4 regions of the Jeotgalibacillus malaysiensis genome follow, and region 1 is predicted to be linked to each of the others. Evidence: riboswitches for the same ligand, from Rfam matches in the RefSeq annotation. Region 1 holds a riboswitch; each other region holds the start of a gene.
The links. Region 1 has a riboswitch for S-adenosylmethionine ahead of LG330_RS05490 (methionine ABC transporter ATP-binding protein). Riboswitches for the same ligand answer to the same signal wherever they lie in the genome.
Positions count from the first base shown of each region.

Region 2: another riboswitch for S-adenosylmethionine. It lies ahead of LG330_RS06300 (bifunctional homocysteine S-methyltransferase/methylenetetrahydrofolate reductase); the one in region 1 lies ahead of LG330_RS05490 (methionine ABC transporter ATP-binding protein).
Region 3: another riboswitch for S-adenosylmethionine. It lies ahead of LG330_RS03485 (methionine biosynthesis PLP-dependent protein); the one in region 1 lies ahead of LG330_RS05490 (methionine ABC transporter ATP-binding protein).
Region 4: another riboswitch for S-adenosylmethionine. It lies ahead of sfnG (dimethylsulfone monooxygenase SfnG); the one in region 1 lies ahead of LG330_RS05490 (methionine ABC transporter ATP-binding protein).

Region 1 covers NZ_CP085252.1:961,494-965,716, reverse strand. The annotation lists gene LG330_RS05505 (ArsR/SmtB family transcription factor) at 1-136, shown strand, start outside; gene LG330_RS05500 (cation diffusion facilitator family transporter) at 156-1,082, shown strand; gene LG330_RS05495 (ASCH domain-containing protein) at 1,243-1,701, shown strand; SAM riboswitch class I at 2,143-2,249, shown strand; gene LG330_RS05490 (methionine ABC transporter ATP-binding protein) at 2,385-3,413, shown strand; gene LG330_RS05485 (methionine ABC transporter permease) at 3,403-4,053, shown strand; gene LG330_RS05480 (MetQ/NlpA family ABC transporter substrate-binding protein) at 4,069-4,223, shown strand, end outside.
Region 2 covers NZ_CP085252.1:1,136,481-1,140,703, reverse strand. The annotation lists gene metH (methionine synthase) at 1-440, opposite strand, end outside; gene LG330_RS06300 (bifunctional homocysteine S-methyltransferase/methylenetetrahydrofolate reductase) at 388-2,238, opposite strand; SAM riboswitch class I at 2,434-2,540, opposite strand; gene LG330_RS06295 (DUF4352 domain-containing protein) at 2,859-3,392, opposite strand; gene LG330_RS06290 (SOS response-associated peptidase) at 3,542-4,183, shown strand; gene LG330_RS06285 (potassium channel family protein) at 4,213-4,223, opposite strand, start outside.
Region 3 covers NZ_CP085252.1:602,776-606,998, forward strand. The annotation lists gene LG330_RS03475 (DUF4003 family protein) at 1-796, shown strand, start outside; gene LG330_RS03480 (type 1 glutamine amidotransferase) at 828-1,532, shown strand; SAM riboswitch class I at 2,077-2,174, shown strand; gene LG330_RS03485 (methionine biosynthesis PLP-dependent protein) at 2,252-3,367, shown strand; gene metC (cystathionine beta-lyase) at 3,364-4,223, shown strand, end outside.
Region 4 covers NZ_CP085252.1:2,760,022-2,764,244, reverse strand. The annotation lists gene LG330_RS14585 (GTP-binding protein) at 1-807, opposite strand, end outside; gene LG330_RS14580 (MFS transporter) at 1,037-2,236, shown strand; SAM riboswitch class I at 2,397-2,492, shown strand; gene sfnG (dimethylsulfone monooxygenase SfnG) at 2,705-3,793, shown strand; gene LG330_RS14570 (NADPH-dependent FMN reductase) at 3,790-4,223, shown strand, end outside.

The sequences.
Region 1 (4,223 bases):
CTCACATCAGCTGAGATTTTTAAAAAACCTCAGGCTCGTAAAGTATCGCCGTGAAGGCACGACCTTATATTATTCACATGATGACGAACATGTAATGAATATACTTGAACAGATGATTAAGCACGCTCGCCATTAAGTATGATGGAGGAATGATAATGGGACACGGACATGATCATGCGCATACATCGAATAAAAAAGCATTGTTAATCAGCTTTATCATCATAACAAGCTTCATGATTATCGAAGCTATCGGGGGGGTTCTGACAAATAGTCTCGCCCTTCTTTCAGATGCCGGCCATATGCTGAGTGATTCAATTTCACTCGGTGTTGGACTGCTTGCTTTTACACTTGGAGAAAGAGCGGCTGACCGTCATAAAACATATGGATACAAACGTTTTGAAATTTTAGCGGCTGTATTTAACGGTGTAACACTCGTACTGATTGCACTCTATATTTTTTATGAGGCTTTTCAGCGTTTTAGTAATCCGCCGGAAATTGCGTCAACAGGAATGCTGGTTATTGCTACACTTGGGCTGGTTGTCAACGTTGTAGTGGCATGGCTGCTGATGCGTAAAGGTGATACAAAAGATAACCTGAATCTCCGTGCCACATTTCTTCATGTGCTTGGTGACCTGCTTGGATCAGTCGGTGCTGTGACAGCCGCTCTGCTGATTATTTTCTTTAATTGGGGCTGGGCAGACCCTCTTGCAAGCGTGATTGTCGCAGTGCTTGTATGTATCAGCGGCTGGCGCGTGTCGAAGGATTCCATCCACGTCCTGATGGAGGGCACACCTGAAAATGTTGACCTGGAGCAGGTGATTGCAACAATTAATAGTGTCAGCGGGATCAAAGACATCCATGACCTGCACGTCTGGTCAATCACAAGCGGCAATAACGCCCTCTCCTGCCACGCAGTTGTAGACGGCACCCTTTCCATCAATGAATGTCAGGAGCTGCTGCGGGAAATTGAACATAAACTTGCTCATGAAAAGATCGGTCACGTGACCATTCAGCTTGAGGATGAGGCGCATCCGCATGATGAGACGGTGATGTGCTGTCATCAGAAGGAACATGTGCACTGATGAGTATTCATGTGCATACTGGGGACGGAGGTTAGTGTGCACATCATATGTACACGGCAGGGACAGATTTCACCTGAAGCTTTTCAAGCCTGTCCCCAAAACGCGATTAACATTATAATGCTATAATTAATCTGAATGTTGAAATTTTAGGAGAATGAATATGAATGCAGCATCAATGAAATACTGGAATGATTTTTGGATCGCTCAGTGTAAAAAACAGCCATCATCAGTGACTGCCTGGCAATTTGGTGAGACACCTGATTACCTGGCGAAGTTAGTTATTGACGGGATCAAAACAGCAACCTGCTCGGGCCTTATTTTCTATGAACTTGAGAATGAACCGCTGCCGGCAGTAGATGATTACAGCATTATTCTCAGCAGTAAGGATGAGCCTTTAGCAATTATCCGCACATCTCAGGTGGATCTTATGCCAATGAATGAAGTCCCTGAAGAATTTGCAATTGCAGAGGGTGAAGGTGACAGAACGTACAGCTACTGGAAAGAAGCACATGAGCGCTTTTTCAGAAAAGAATTGAGTGAGGTCGGACTTGCGTATACGGAAGATATCATGTTGGTTTGTGAGCGGTTTGAGCTTGTGTATGTAAGAAACAAGTTCTAATTTGAGAAAAATCAGAGTGTAGTGAGACGCTTCTCTATTAACTTCCGGAAAGCTCAACATAAGGGATTCATATGGATCAAACTTCAAAGTGCTTCCGATCCCCTCCATCCACTTTTCAATAGGGAACGTTAGCTGATATTTTCTGTACAGCTTTTTAAATGATTCAATTTCACTAGTCTCTGTATCAAATACCAGGCCATCAAAATCAAATATCATACATTTAATCAATTTTACTCCTCCTCACCTTGAACAATTAATTTTCTATGTTTTTGGCCACAATTATTTACTGTATAGATAGATCATTATGCACTTAATTCTTTAATCTAAGTGTTTGTGAAAATTTTACTATAAAAACTTTTTAAAAATAATATTCTTCACATCTATTGACTTCCCTTTTCCAGCATAGTAAAGTAAGGAACATCATTTGAATAGAACGATTTCTTCTTATCCAGAGAGGTGGAGGGACTGGCCCTTTGATACCTCGGCAGCGGACTTACTTAGTAAGCACCGTGCCAACTCCAGCAGGCGTTATGCCTGATAGATGAGAAGAGTGTTTGCGTTATGCAGCCTCTTCTTGTTTATCAGGAAGAGGTTTTTTTATTCCTTAAACACTTGCCGGGGAAGGATATTTGATTAAATCCGATTAAATTTCCCAGTTAACTTATATTTAAAGGAGGATTCCGATGATACAGTTTGAGAATGTGAAGAAAACGTATGGTGAAGGCGAAGAAGCGGTTCATGCGTTAAAAGGAATTGACCTTACAGTGGAAACAGGGGAAATCTATGGGGTGATTGGCTTCAGCGGGGCCGGAAAAAGCTCACTGATTCGCTGCGTAAACTGGCTTGAACAACCATCAGAAGGAAGAGTGTTGATCCATGGAAAAGACTTAAATCAGCATTCAAAACAGGAAATCAGAACGATTAGAAAAGATATCGGGATGATCTTCCAGCATTTCAACCTGCTGAATTCCAAAACGGTGTACCACAATGTGGCTACTCCCCTTTTACTGACACGCGAGCCGAAAGAAAAGGTTCGTGAACGTGTTGAGGAATTACTCGCATTTGTTGGACTTGCAGATAAAGCAGATCAATATCCTGATCAATTATCAGGCGGTCAAAAGCAGCGTGTCGGAATCGCCCGTGCACTTGCAACGAATCCATCCATTCTTTTATGCGATGAAGCAACATCGGCACTCGATCCACAGACGACACAGTCTATTCTGGATCTGTTAAAAAAAATCAACAAAGAGTACAACATTACGATCTTAATCATTACACATGAAATGACAGTGATCCGTGAGATTTGTGATAAAGTTGCCGTCATCGAAGAAGGAATTATTAAAGAAAAAGGCACAGTGTTTGAGGTATTCACAAACCCTCAGCATCCGACAACGAAACGTTTTGTCCGGTCAGTGATGAACGACCAACTGCCTGACAGCATTGTGAAGGAACTGGAGAAAAAGAACTTTAAAAATGTGTACCGGATTCAATATACCGGTCAATCTACCGGGTCTCCACTCCTTTCACGGGTCTCGAGACAATTTAACCTTGATGTAAATGTGCTCTTTGGCAATATCACTGAGCTGCAGGAAATTCCATTTGGCAACCTCATTGTTGAGTTTGATGGCAGGCAGTCTGATATCCAGAAAGCACTTCACTATATTCAACAGGAAAACGTTTATGTAAAGGATGTGGCACAGCATGCTGGTTAATACAGATCAGATTATTGAAGCACTGTGGGAAACACTTGCGATGGTTGGATTTTCACTCCTTTTCTCATCACTGATCGGCTTCCCGCTCGGCATTCTGCTTGTTGTGACGCGAAAAGGACATTTACTTGAAAACCTGGCTGTCTTTAATGTTTTAAATGCAGTCATTAACGTATTCAGATCAGTTCCATTTATTATCCTGATGGTTGCCATCATACCGATTACAAGATTAATTGTCGGGACTTCAATTGGTACAGCTGCAGCAATTGTGCCCCTTGTCTTTTATGCAGGACCTTACATTGCAAGACTGATTGAAAACTCACTGCTTGAAGTAGACAAAGGTGTCATTGAAGCTGCTGAAGCAATGGGTGCAACTCCGGGGCAGATTATTTTCAAATTTTTAATTCCGGAAGCACTCAGTTCACTTGTACTGGCACTCACGATTGCAACGGTCGGACTAGTCGGCGCATCTGCGATGGCTGGAGCCGTTGGTGGCGGAGGTCTTGGAGATCTGGCAATCACATATGGTTACCAGCGTTTTGATACAGCCGTGATGCTGATCACAGTCGGCATACTGGTCGTGATGGTTCAGGGTCTTCAGACAACAGGAAATATCGTATCTAAAAAAATCAGACGTAGTTAATTGGAGGAAATCAACATGAAAAAAACAATTGGAACACTTGTACTTGCATCAACAGCTACACTTCTCGCAGCATGCGGCGGTGACAGCGAAACAGTCACAATCGGAGTCAGCGGATCAGATACGCGCATCTGGGATTTTGTCGCTGAAAAAGCTGCAGAAGAAGATATTGA
Region 2 (4,223 bases), 170 kb from region 1:
AATGTCGCCCCACCAGTAACACTTAACGTTTTAGTCGTAGGTCCCATTGAGCCTGCAACAAAACGCGGACGGTCTTCTGTTGACCATTTAGCTGCTGATTTTTTAGCGATTTCAGCACCAAGTCTTGAGAGCTCATAGGCTTCAGAAGCGATATCATATTCTTCAAGGACAACGCTCATACTGCCGAATGTGTTTGTTTCCACGATATCTGCGCCTGCTTCAAAATAGGCATCGTGGATTGTTTCAAGCAGGTCAGGACGCGTGCGGTTCAGGTTTTCATTACACCCTTCAAGGTCCTCACCGCCAAAATCTTCTGCTGTCAGATTAGCATCCTGAAGCATCGTACCCATTGCACCGTCCATAATCAGGATTCTTTTTTTAAGCTGTTCATTGAATAATGTGCGCACGTTGGTTTCCTCCTCGCTTTGCCGCCTGCTCATTGGCATAGCGTGTTAGTTCTGCTGTCATTTCATAGCGCATAAATGGCGTGATCAGATAGATGCCATTAAATAGATCAAGCGCCGTATCAATCAGTGACTTCGTAATCGCAAGCCCTTCCTGATATGATTTTTCACGGTCACCGGACACTGCTGCCATCCGGTCTCTTACCTGATCAGTTAATTTGATGCCCGGCACTTCATTATGAAGGAAGTCAGCATTTTTACTGCTTGTCAGCGGCATCAGGCCAATGTATACAGGTTTCCCCAGATCCTTTACTGCTTCAGCCGTCTGAATCAGCTTTTCCTCAGAGAATACCGGTTGACTCATAAAGTAATCCGCGCCTGCTGAGATCTTCTTTTCCAGACGCTGTACAGCCCTTTCTACACTCCTTACATTTGGGTTAAATGCAGCCCCGATTGTAAATGAAGCTTTTTCACCTAAATCTTTTCCTGACATTGACATGCCGTTATTCAACTGCTGAATCATTTCGATCAGCTCAAATGAGGATACGTCATAGACTGAAGCTGCGCCAGGGAAATCCCCAACCTTTGTCGGGTCCCCTGTAACAGCCAGAATGTCATGCAGACCCAGCGTGTGAAGTCCCATCAGGTGACTTTGAAGCCCGATCAGGTTACGGTCTCTGCACGTCAGGTGAACAAGCGGACGGACGCCCTGCTGTTTAATCAGATAGCCTAGTGACTCATTGGAGACACGCGGGCTTGCAAGTGAGTTATCAGCAAGTGTAACGGCATCCGCACCGGCCTCACTGAGTGCTTTTGCACCTTCTATAAATTTATCGGTATAGAGCTTTTTCGGAGGGTCCAGTTCAACAATGACTGATTTCCGCTCTCTTACAATATCAGTGAGCGGCTCAGGAAGGTCCTTCTGTCTTGAGCGCAGCACAATTTTTTCTGCCTTCTCCACTCTTTTCTCAGTAATCGGGGCAAGTCCTTTAAGCGCCTGACTGAATGCTCTTACATGGTCCGGTGTCGTTCCGCAGCATCCTCCAAGGAGCCTGACTCCCTGCTCTCTGAATGCAGGTGCAACCTCTCCAAAATACTCAGCATTGTTACTGTACTGAAGTGAGCCTTCTGAGTAAGATGGCAGACTCGCATTTGGATAACAGGATAAATAAGCCTTCTCAGGAAGAGGTACCTGTTCAAGAGACTTAATCATGTGGAAAGGGCCTTGTCTGCAATTAAGTCCGACTACATCAGCTCCAAGCTGTTCAAGCTCAAGCAGTGCTTCAGCAACCGGTTTACCATTTTGCATCACATCAGGCTCCTGAACTGAAATATGCGCAATAATCGGCAGGTCCGTTTCTTTTCTGGCGATTTCAATGACCGCCGCCAGCTCTTCAAAATCGTAATACGTTTCAAATAACAACCCGTCTACTCCTTCTAACAGTAAACAGTAGAGCTGTTCTCTAAATGTCCGCTTGATTTCATTCAGGTCAATGGATTGCGGACGAAAGCTTCTGATCCCGCCGATTGTACCGAGAATGAAAGTATTGTCTTTCGCCGCAGCTTTAGCATTTTTGACAGCAGCAGTATTAATTTCTTTTACCTTTTCCTCAAGTCCGTAGCGCTCAAGCTTATGATAATTCGCTCCGTAGGTATTCGTCTGTATTACATCAGCACCTGCATCGATGTATGCCTGGTGAATCTGCTGAATATGTTCTGCATGTGACAGATTTAACTCTTCAAAGCACTGATCTGAACCATATGAATACAGGAGGGTTCCCATCGCACCATCACCAATCAGAATTCTTTGTTTCATTTCTTCGAGTAAGTTCATTTTTTCACCCTTCCTGATGTATCGAAATGCGGAAGGCGCTTGGTCAGCTCCGACAGGCATAAGACGCGGAGCGGAAAACGGGTGAACTTCCCCGTTTACCGATGCGTGGCTTATGACCCGAGGAGCTAGCGCCTGTAGCTGGACAACAAAAAAGCCTTCTATCAGCATAGATAAGAAGGCTTTAGACTACTAAGCTTCTTATCTTCCCTGCATGATTGCAGGATGGATTTAGCACCTTTTCACATATGTGTAGGTTGCTGAGGTTTCAACGGGCCTGTTCCCTCCGCCTCTCTTGATAAGAATCCACGCTATTCAATTAATTATGACAACTTTACAAGAAAGAAGGCTGTTATGTCAATAGGAGTAGTGATTAAAATACATTTAGGTAGATGATTTGGTATAAAAAAGAGGCTGAACATAATTGTTCGAGCCTTCTTAATCGTTTCGCTGCGCTTCAGGCGGACGCTTTCCGCGGCCGGTCCGGTGAGCCTCCTCAATGCTTCGCATTTCCGGGGTCTCACCAGGACCTTCCTGTCGCAGGAGTCGCCGCCTTACGCTCCACTACACTTAAGTTGTTAAAAAATATGATAGAGTTTCTTCTTTAATTCCCGGAAAAGGATTTAATCTAATGATGTAATCCCAGGCAGTCTCCATTCAACTTCTTCTTCACCGATTGTGCCGAAAAGTTTGAATGCAGTTGCTGCTGCTGATTCATATTGTAATGAGCCTTCAGCTGATTCTCCTGCAGCGATTGTCCATTCAGATACATCGCCATAAGCCGTTTTTTCTTCATCTGTCAGGTCAGTCAGTGTAAAGTCTTCTGACGATAAAGATACCTCTTCTTCACCGTTGTTTGTTACAGTCATTTTGATTTCATAAACACGATTTGTGTCATCGAGCTGTTCAGCAACACCTGTATCAGTAACAGTTACTGTCAGGTCACCTGATATTACCTCATCCCCAACGAGATAAAGCTCCGGTTCAGTGCTTTCTCCTTCAGCTGCTTCTTCCGTTTCTGTTGACGACTCTTCTGTTTCTTCTGCAGCTTCTTCTGTTGTCGCTTCTTCAGTTTCTGCAGGCTCTGACGAATCATCTGAGCAGGCTGCAAGCATAAGTGCCGCTGCCATTGCAGATACTAACCAAAATTTCTTCATATGGAAAACCCTCCTGAATATGTATGTAGGACTCCAGTATGATTCGTATATCGAAATAAATCAACCAATTACCTTTAAAAGGAAATAAGTTGTAATCTTCTCTATCTTCGCAATATTTTGTTAGAATGCATGTAAAGGAGAGATGAAGCATGTGCGGACGATTTTCTTTAGTAGAAGCAATGTATGATTTGCAGCAGTATTATCAGTTTGAAATGAGAGAGGATTTTCTCTACTCACCTAATCGGAATCTGTCACCGAGTCAGCAGGCTGCAGCGGTTGTGCAGTTAAACGGAAAATGTTATCCCGCCTCGTTCAGATGGGGACTCATTCCCCCTTTCGCAAAAGATGAAAAGATCGGTTATAAAACGTTTAATGCAAGATCTGAAACGGTTGCTGAGAAGCCAAGCTTTCGAAAAGCATTTGAATCAAAAAGGTGCCTGATTCCGGCAACATCATTTTACGAATGGAAAAAATCAGAAAAAGAAAAGCAGCCTTTTGAGATCAAAAGGCGTGATGGGGATCCGATCACATTTGCCGGTCTTTGGGAATCATGGCGCTATGACGATCAAATCATCAGAAGCTGTACGATTATAACGACTGAACCGAATGATCTGATGGCTGATATTCATAATAGAATGCCTGTGATTTTGGAGCGGAACAACTTTGATCAGTGGCTCAACCCTGAAGAAGATAAGGGTTCTCTAAAAAAACTGCTGAAGCCTTGTAAAAGTGAACTACTGACAGCAGAAGTAATATCAGGAGAAAGATTTAAAAGATCCGGAACCTCATAGGAGAGATTCCGGATCTTTTTAGTTAATCATCAGACACCCT
Region 3 (4,223 bases), 360 kb from region 1:
TATTCAGTCAGCAGATCTGAGGCTGATGCTGACTGGACTGCTTGTATCAAATTTTGATGAGCCGAAAAATTCGTTTGATGACATGATGCTTGTCTACGAAAAATTGATAGAATCAGGTTTTTCAAGAAGTCCGCATGCTTATATTGCAGCCTACGCTTTATATGTATCGCTTGATTCCGTTACGGAAGAAGAGATAGACGAGCATGTAAAACGTGCTAAAAGCATGTACAGCGGAATGAAAAAGCAGCACTTCTTCTTAACGTCCCATGAAGATTACCCGCTCTCAGTGCTTCTCGCTGAAGAAGAGGGGGAAGAGGAAGAACTGCTTGATGATATGGCTTATTACTATGACCAGCTGCATATTGTACTGGCTAAAGGCAACAACCGTCAGTTCTTATCACAAATCCTTACATACGGGCGGCAGGATAACAGACAGCTGCTCGTACAAAATACAGTCACGTGGCTTGATGATCTTAAGACAAACAAGATCAAATTGCGTGGCAATCACTTGCCAATTGTCGGCGTATTGGCCCTTGCCGGCACACCTTCAGCACTGCTGAGTGAAGTAAAAGAAACCTATGATCAGCTGATCAGTATTAAAAGTTTTAAATGGCACAAAGACCTGTGCTTTATGACAGCTGTGCGGTTTGTTCTGCAAAAGAAAGTCAAGGAAAATAATGTGCTTGATGTCGGTCTTGCATCAACGATCGAATCTATCCTGCAGGCTCAGCAGGCTGCAGTACTCGCTGCCATGTCAGCCGGTGCTGCTGCATCAGCAAGTTCATCCAATCATTAATGGCTAAGGTCATGGGAAAGAGGAATGTAATATGAGATTTATTTGTCTGCAGCATATCTGGTACGACAACGCAGGTTACCTGGAAGAGTGGGTAAAAGCCTGGGGCTGTGAGCTTCATTATATAGATGCAAAAAAACCGGATGATTATCCTGTCCTGAAGGATAACGATGTGCTGGTTGTTTTAGGAGGTCCAAACAGCGTACAGGAGCTCCCTGAAACTGACTGGATGCAAAAAGAGGTTGATTATATTGAAAAAGCAATTAATGAAGAACGAAAAATCATAGGCATCTGTCTTGGTTCACAAATGATTGCACATATTCTCGGAACCGAAGTATCAACTCTTCCTAAGTATGAAATGGGGTGGGCAGAACTGAATTGGCACAATTCATTTCTGGAAGACTTTGAAGTGGGTCAGCTTAACATCCCGATGTTCCACTGGCACAGTGATATTTACGATCTGCCAAAAGGAACAAAACCGGTTGGGAAATCTGAAATTACCCCGGTACAGGGATTTTATACTGATCATATTCTGGCATTTCAATTTCACCCTGAAATGACGGTGGAAGGTATTCAGAACCTGATTGATCATGATGATCAGGAGATTGAAGAACGTGATAAAACAGTCGACATGGAAGGACCGAGAGCGGATCCGGGCTACGTCGAACAAAGTCATAACCGCTTTCAGCCGATCCTTGAGAAATTTCTAAATGTTCATGGTGAAAAAAAGATTGATTAAACACTGGACAAAGATTTGAATTGTGTATACAATAATAATGAGATTCATTCTCAATTGAAAAATCAAACGTCGCACTTATTATAAATGCCTGTAAACAGTCGTTTCGCACCGGCTTTTTACACTGTAGGCAATCAAGCGACACCCCCTCCCTTAGCTGCACGCTGTCTGACACCAGCGTGCGGTTTTTATGAGGTTGTAGTGGTGGGAGATGCTTGAAAAAAGAGTGGAAGGGCAGCGCGGTTTTCAGTTCATATCCGGAAAATTTCGGGTCAGTTACTGAGAATCCCGGTTCAGGTTCCCGGAATCCCCGGTCACATTGATTTCAAAGCCAGTGATTTCGAATCACATTCATCATTTGTTGGGTCACGTCCGTCCAATCCCGGGTCGTATACTCCTAATCTCAGGCCACATCGGTCTCCATCGCCCCTCTCGCGTCCCGGCAACAAATCCATACCACTTTTCCAAATTCTTTTCTGAAAAATCTTGCACATTTACTCAATATGATGTAGTCTATACAACAACTATTATTTTCAGACAATTTCATAACTTATCAAGAGAAGTGGAGGGACTGGCCCTTTGAAACTTCAGCAACCGGCAGTGCACGGTGCTAATTCCAGCAGGCGATCTGCCTGAAGATAAGAAGAACGTATTCAAAGACCTTCTCTTATCAGAAGGTCTTTTCCTGTATATACAGAACGATTTTGAAGGAGCTGCTTTTTATGACATCAATCCAAACCATCCTTGCTCAGCTTGGAAACAGAAGTGAAGAATCAACCGGAACCGTAAATCCACCGATTTATTTATCAACAGCCTACAGACATGAGGGGCTCGGACAATCAACCGGCTATGATTATACGAGAACGAAGAATCCGACAAGAGCCATCCTTGAAGAAGGGATTGCAGCACTTGAAGGCGCGGACCAGGGATTTGCTACAAGTTCAGGGATGGCAGCCGTACAGCTGGTACTGTCTTTATATAAACCGGGAGATACAATCCTTGCCTCTGATGACCTATATGGAGGCACTTACCGCTTATTTGATCATTACAGCGAGCATTATGGCATAGAGTTCGTATATGTTGATACAAACAATCCTGATGAACTCCTGCAGGCCTGTACGGAGCGGGTGAAGGCCGTCTTTGTGGAGACGCCGACAAACCCGCTGATGAAAATAACCGATATCAGGCAGGTTGCTGATTTTGCTCATGACAAGGATATTCACCTGATTGTGGACAATACCTTTTTAACGCCATACCTGCAGCGGCCGATTGAACTTGGCGCAGATATTGTCATTCACAGCGCAACAAAATACCTCGGTGGTCACAATGACGTACTGGCAGGTCTGGTTGCCGCTAGAGGTGATACGATTTGTGAAAAGCTTTTTGCGATTCACAACGGAGCCGGAGCGGTTCTCTCGCCAATAGACTCATGGCTGTTAATCCGGGGAATGAAGACACTTGCGCTCAGGATGGACCGTCATCAGACGAATGCTGCTGCAGTGGCAGCCTTTCTTGAAACGCAGCCGCAGGTCACAGACGTCATTTACCCGGGAATCGGCGGGATGGTTTCATTCAGACTGGAGCGCCCGGAGTGGATTGATCCATTTTTAAGATCAATTAATGTGATTTCATTTGCTGAAAGTCTTGGCGGTGTTGAAAGCTTTATTACGTATCCTGCGACCCAGACCCATGCGGATATTCCTGAAGCAGAGCGTGAGGATAAAGGGATCTGCAGCAGGTTACTGCGTTTCTCTGTTGGCATTGAACAGCCTGACGACTTAATTACTGATCTGAAACAGGCGCTTGAAGCAGCCGGAAAAGGAGGAGATCATGTATGACACATCATTTTGATACAAAACTATTGCATCAGCCATCATATATCGATAAGCAGACAGGGGCTGTGAATGTTCCCTTACACTATTCCTCGACTTACCATCAGCAGTCGATTGATGAATTCGGTCCTTATGATTACAGCCGTTCAGGAAACCCGACGCGCGGTGCACTTGAAGATACAATTGCTGATCTGGAAAATGGTCACTCAGGCTTTGCTTTTGCATCAGGCATGGCTGCGATCTCTTCTGCCTTTATGCTGCTTTCTGCAGGCGATCATGTACTCGTCTCAAAGGATGTCTACGGGGGAACGTACCGGATGATTACAGAAGTACTGACGCGCTTTAATATCGATCACTCATTTATTGATATGACTGACCTTGATGAAACAGCGCGCAATGTTCAGCCGAACACAAAAGTAATCTACGTGGAGACGCCATCCAATCCAACGCTCAACATAACGGATATTGAAGGCGTGGCAAAAGTGGCAAAAGCACACGGGTGTCTGACATTTGTAGATAATACGTTCATGACGCCGCTTTATCAGAAACCGCTTGATCTTGGTGCGGATGTCGTCCTGCACAGTGCAACAAAGTTTCTGTCAGGTCACAGTGATGTCGTGGCAGGGCTTGCCGCTGTAAAAGATGAGGAGATTGCTGCTCAGCTGAAATTCATTCAGAATTCATTTGGCTCAATCCTGGGTGTTCAGGACAGCTGGCTGCTGCTGCGCGGATTAAAAACACTCAGCGTCAGACTGAAGCAGTCATCTGATTCTGCGAGAGAGATTGCGCAATTTCTTCATCACCACCCGCTGATTGATGAAGTTTATTACCCGGGCTTTTCATTTCACGCAGGGTATCATAT
Region 4 (4,223 bases), 1.8 Mb from region 1:
TCTTGCCGGGTGAAAAGGATGCTGCCTTTTATAAAGGAAAGATGTAATCCCGTACTCTTCTGTTTCCGGGATATGCTCTTCATTCAACTCTTTGATCCACCCCGCACCCTGGCTGGCTTTCTCAAAATCAAAAGCTTTCGTATTTAAAATGTCCAGCGGGTCTACCTGACCGTATGAAGCTGTCAGGATCTTTGCTTCGGGGTTTAATGTCTTCAGCAGAACCCTGATCGCATCCGCTTCCTCAGAAGAAACAAGATCGATTTTATTTAAAATAATGACATCAGCAAATTCAACCTGATCAATCAGGAGGTCAGACACGTCACGCTCATCCTGCTCATCATCTGTCTGTTTACGGTCAAGAAGCGTTTCGCCGCTCTCAAGATCATTTGCAAATCTGAGTGCATCCACAACAGTCACCATTGTATCGAGCCGTGTTAACTTACTTAAATCAATTCCGGTTTCTTCATCCTCGTACACAAATGTCTGCGCAACAGGGATCGGTTCAGAAATTCCTGTTGATTCAATCACGATATAGTCAATTTCGCCAATCTCAGCCAGCCGCTTTACTTCAATCATCAAATCCTCACGCAAAGTACAGCAAATACAGCCGTTCTGCATCTCAACCAGCGTCTCATCCGTTTGCGAAAAATAACCCTTCTTCAACTGACCGCCATCAATATTCACTTCACTCATATCATTCACAATCACAGCCGCTCTCAAATCCTGCTTACTATGTAAAATATGATTCAACAAAGTCGTCTTACCCGCACCTAAATAACCACTCAAAACCGTAACTGGTATCGTCATCATTATAACCCTCTCTTAAAACGTAATTATTACGATTTAAAGAATAGCGGATTTTTGGGGTGATGTAAAGGGTTAATAGGGGGGGTATACAGTGGGGACGGAGTTAAGTGATCCACTTTTAAAATCATTCTAAAAGTGAAACAGTCAACTCCGTCCCCGCTGTGCCGTTTTATTTTCATGCTTCATGTATAATGGAAACATTATCCGGTTACTGAAAGGAGCCAGAACGATGTCAAATCATAGAGGACTTTCAACTGCATGGCAGATGCTTGGCTGGCTGCTTTTGGCGCAGGTGGCTGTTGCGCTTGTGGGGCGTTCGCTTGCACCGCTTGGCCCGTTGATTGCTGAGGATCTTACACTTTCAAAAGCGCAGGTAGGATTGCTGCCTTCATTTTTATTTTTGGGACAGATGCTGGTCAGTATTCCGGCGGGGATGCTGACTGATAAGATCGGAACGCGACGATTGCTGTTGATCGTGTGTCTGGTGCTCGGTACAGCTTTTCTGCTTGGATCTTTTGCGTCAGGCCTTTACATATTACTATTTTTTATCATGCTCGGCGGGATGGGGTATGGCGCTATGCATCCCGTGACGAATCGCGGCATTCTTTACTGGTTCCCGGCTAAAAGAGGGACAGCGATGGGGATCAAGCAGATGGGTGTCACATTCGGTTCAGCCCTTGCAGCAATTGCACTTTTACCACTTGCAGTGGCATTTGGCTGGCGTGTGGCAATGGCAGTTGCGTGTGTTGTAGTGATGCTGAGCGGCATCATTGCGTTTCGCTTTTACAAAGAACAGCTCGCTGAAAAAACTGCCCGTGAGCCTGCGGTAAAAGGGAGTATGCTTGGTATTATTACGTATAAACCCCTGCTTTTAATCAGCTTAGTAGCACTAATTCTAAACGGTTCGCAAATGAGTGTGAATACATATCTATTATTTTTCGTTACGGATGAACTGTTTTTTAGTCTGGCACTGGCAGGAGCGATGCTTGTATTATCTGAAGCAAGCGGTTCGTTTGGCAGAATTATTTGGGGGTCAATCAGCGATACCTTATTTGGCGGAAGAAGATTTCCAGTGCTCATGATTATTATTGTGACAGCACTGACCGGAGCGCTCGGCATGGCGTTTTTAACTGAGGGAATTCCGGTCCCGCTGCTAGTTGTAATCGTAGTCGTTCTGGGGTTTGCCGTATCAGGATTTAACGGACTGTGGATGAATATCGCAACAGAACTGACACCCAGACAGCAGGCAGGGGCGGCAAGTGGAGTCAGCCTCACAATCGGCTCAGCAGGCGTCATTATTTTGCCACCGCTCTTTGGCCTGACGATTGATATGAGTGGAAACTTTCAGACTGCATGGCTATTGATGGCTGGGCTGTTGGGTGTGGCCGGGGTGCTGGCTTTTGTTTTGAGGAAGATGAAGGGGTTTTAGGGTGATACAGGGGGACGGAGGTTCTTGTATCATTTATGCAAAATTATCCTTTTTGATACAGCAACCTCCGTCCCCCCTGTATCACATAAATTATTTCAAAAATAGTTTGACAATTCCAATTCCGACCTTTAAGATAGGCTTTATAACTGAATAGCTTTACTTCTTATCAAGAGAGGCGGAGGGACTGACCCGATGAAGCCTCGGCAACCGGCGATGCGCGGTGCTAATTTCAGAGGATTGTTTCCGAAGATAAGAGGTGGCTGTGGCCGGAAAAGCTCGCTTCCTTTTGTTTTTGGATAAAAGGAGGCGGGTTTTATTTTGGTGAAAATAAAAAGAAGAGGTGCGGCAACACCTCTTCCGATGATGAGTTAAGACACCGGGTTGCGCCGAATATCTCTGTTCATCTATTTAATCGTATCACTGACAGGGATGTTCGTCTATTTACTTTATTAAAAGGAGACGATGAACATGACGAATTTGAAGTTTGCATATTGGGTACCGAATGTCAGTGGGGGACTTGTTGTATCAAAGCTGCCTCAGCATACGGATTGGAGCTTTGACGCGAATAAAAGATATGTTCAGATTGCTGAAGATGCAGGGTATGATTATGCCCTTTTACAGACGAGATTTTTTGCAAGATATGGGGCTGAAAATCAGCTTGAGGCGATTACGCTTGGGTCAGCGCTTGCTGCAGTAACAAAAAAAATTAATCTGATTGCAGCTGTTCATCCGGGTCTTTGGCATCCAGCCGTGTATGCGAAAATGCTCGCCACACTTGATCAGATCAGCAACGGCCGTGCAGCTGTGAATATTGTGAGCGGCTGGTTCAAGCAGGAGTTTATCGGGTACGGTGAGCACTGGCTTGATCATGATGAACGCTACAGAAGATCTGAAGAGTTTGCCCGGGTGTTGAGGGAGCTCTGGACAAAAGAAACAACAACTTTTAAAGGTGATTTTTATCGGATCAATGAAGCACCTTTTAAACCGAAGCCGGTGCAGGGTGGGGACCTTCCAATTTTTCAGGGAGGTAATTCACAGGCTGCAAAGGAAATGGCGGCGCGAGTCTCTGATGTTTATTTTATGAACGGGAATACACTGGAAGGTTTTAAAAAGCAGATAGATGAGGTGCGTGCGCTTGCTGTAAAAGAAGGAAGAACAGTGAAGTTTGCTGCAAATGGTTTTGCAATCGTGCGCGATACTGAGGAAGAAGCAGTCGATCTGCTCAGACAAATCGTTTCGCACGCAGATAAAGAGGCGGTTGAAGGGTTCAGGGAAGCAGTGAAGGACGCGGGTCAGGCTTCTAAGGAGAAGGATGGCATGTGGGCAAATTCCACCTTTGAAGATCTCGTGCAGTATAATGACGGCTTTAAAACCGGTCTGATCGGGACAGCTGAACAGGTGGCTGACAGAATCATTGAGCTGAAAAAGCTCGGCGTGGATATCGTACTGACAGGCCATTTCCATTACGAAACGGACCTTGAACGCTTCGGTAAAGAAGTCATTCCACTCGTAAAAGAGAAAGAACTGGCGTTAAAAGAAAGCGGGGTACTGGCATGAAGGTTCTAGCATTATCAGGCAGTCTGTCGGGCTCGAAAACTTATACGGTCATAAAAGAAGCTGCAGCCCTGCTCAGTGAGTTTGATTCTGTAGAAGTTGAAGCGCTAAACCTTGCAGATCTCAAGGTTGAATTTTGCGACGGGCGTGATCCATTGACCTATGAAGGGGATACAGACCTGATCATCAGAAAGATTGTTGAAGCAGATGCATTTGTCATTGGAACGCCAATTTACAGAGGATCGCTGACAGGTGCACTGAAAAATGTTTTTGACCTGATCCCAAATGATGCCCTGCGCGGAAAAGTGATCGGCTTTGTCGCAACAGGAGGCACCTACCACCATTACCTGGCGATCGAACACCAGCTGAACCCGCTAGCAAGCTACTTTCGGGCACATATCGTACCGGGAGGGGTTTACGCACACAACGATCA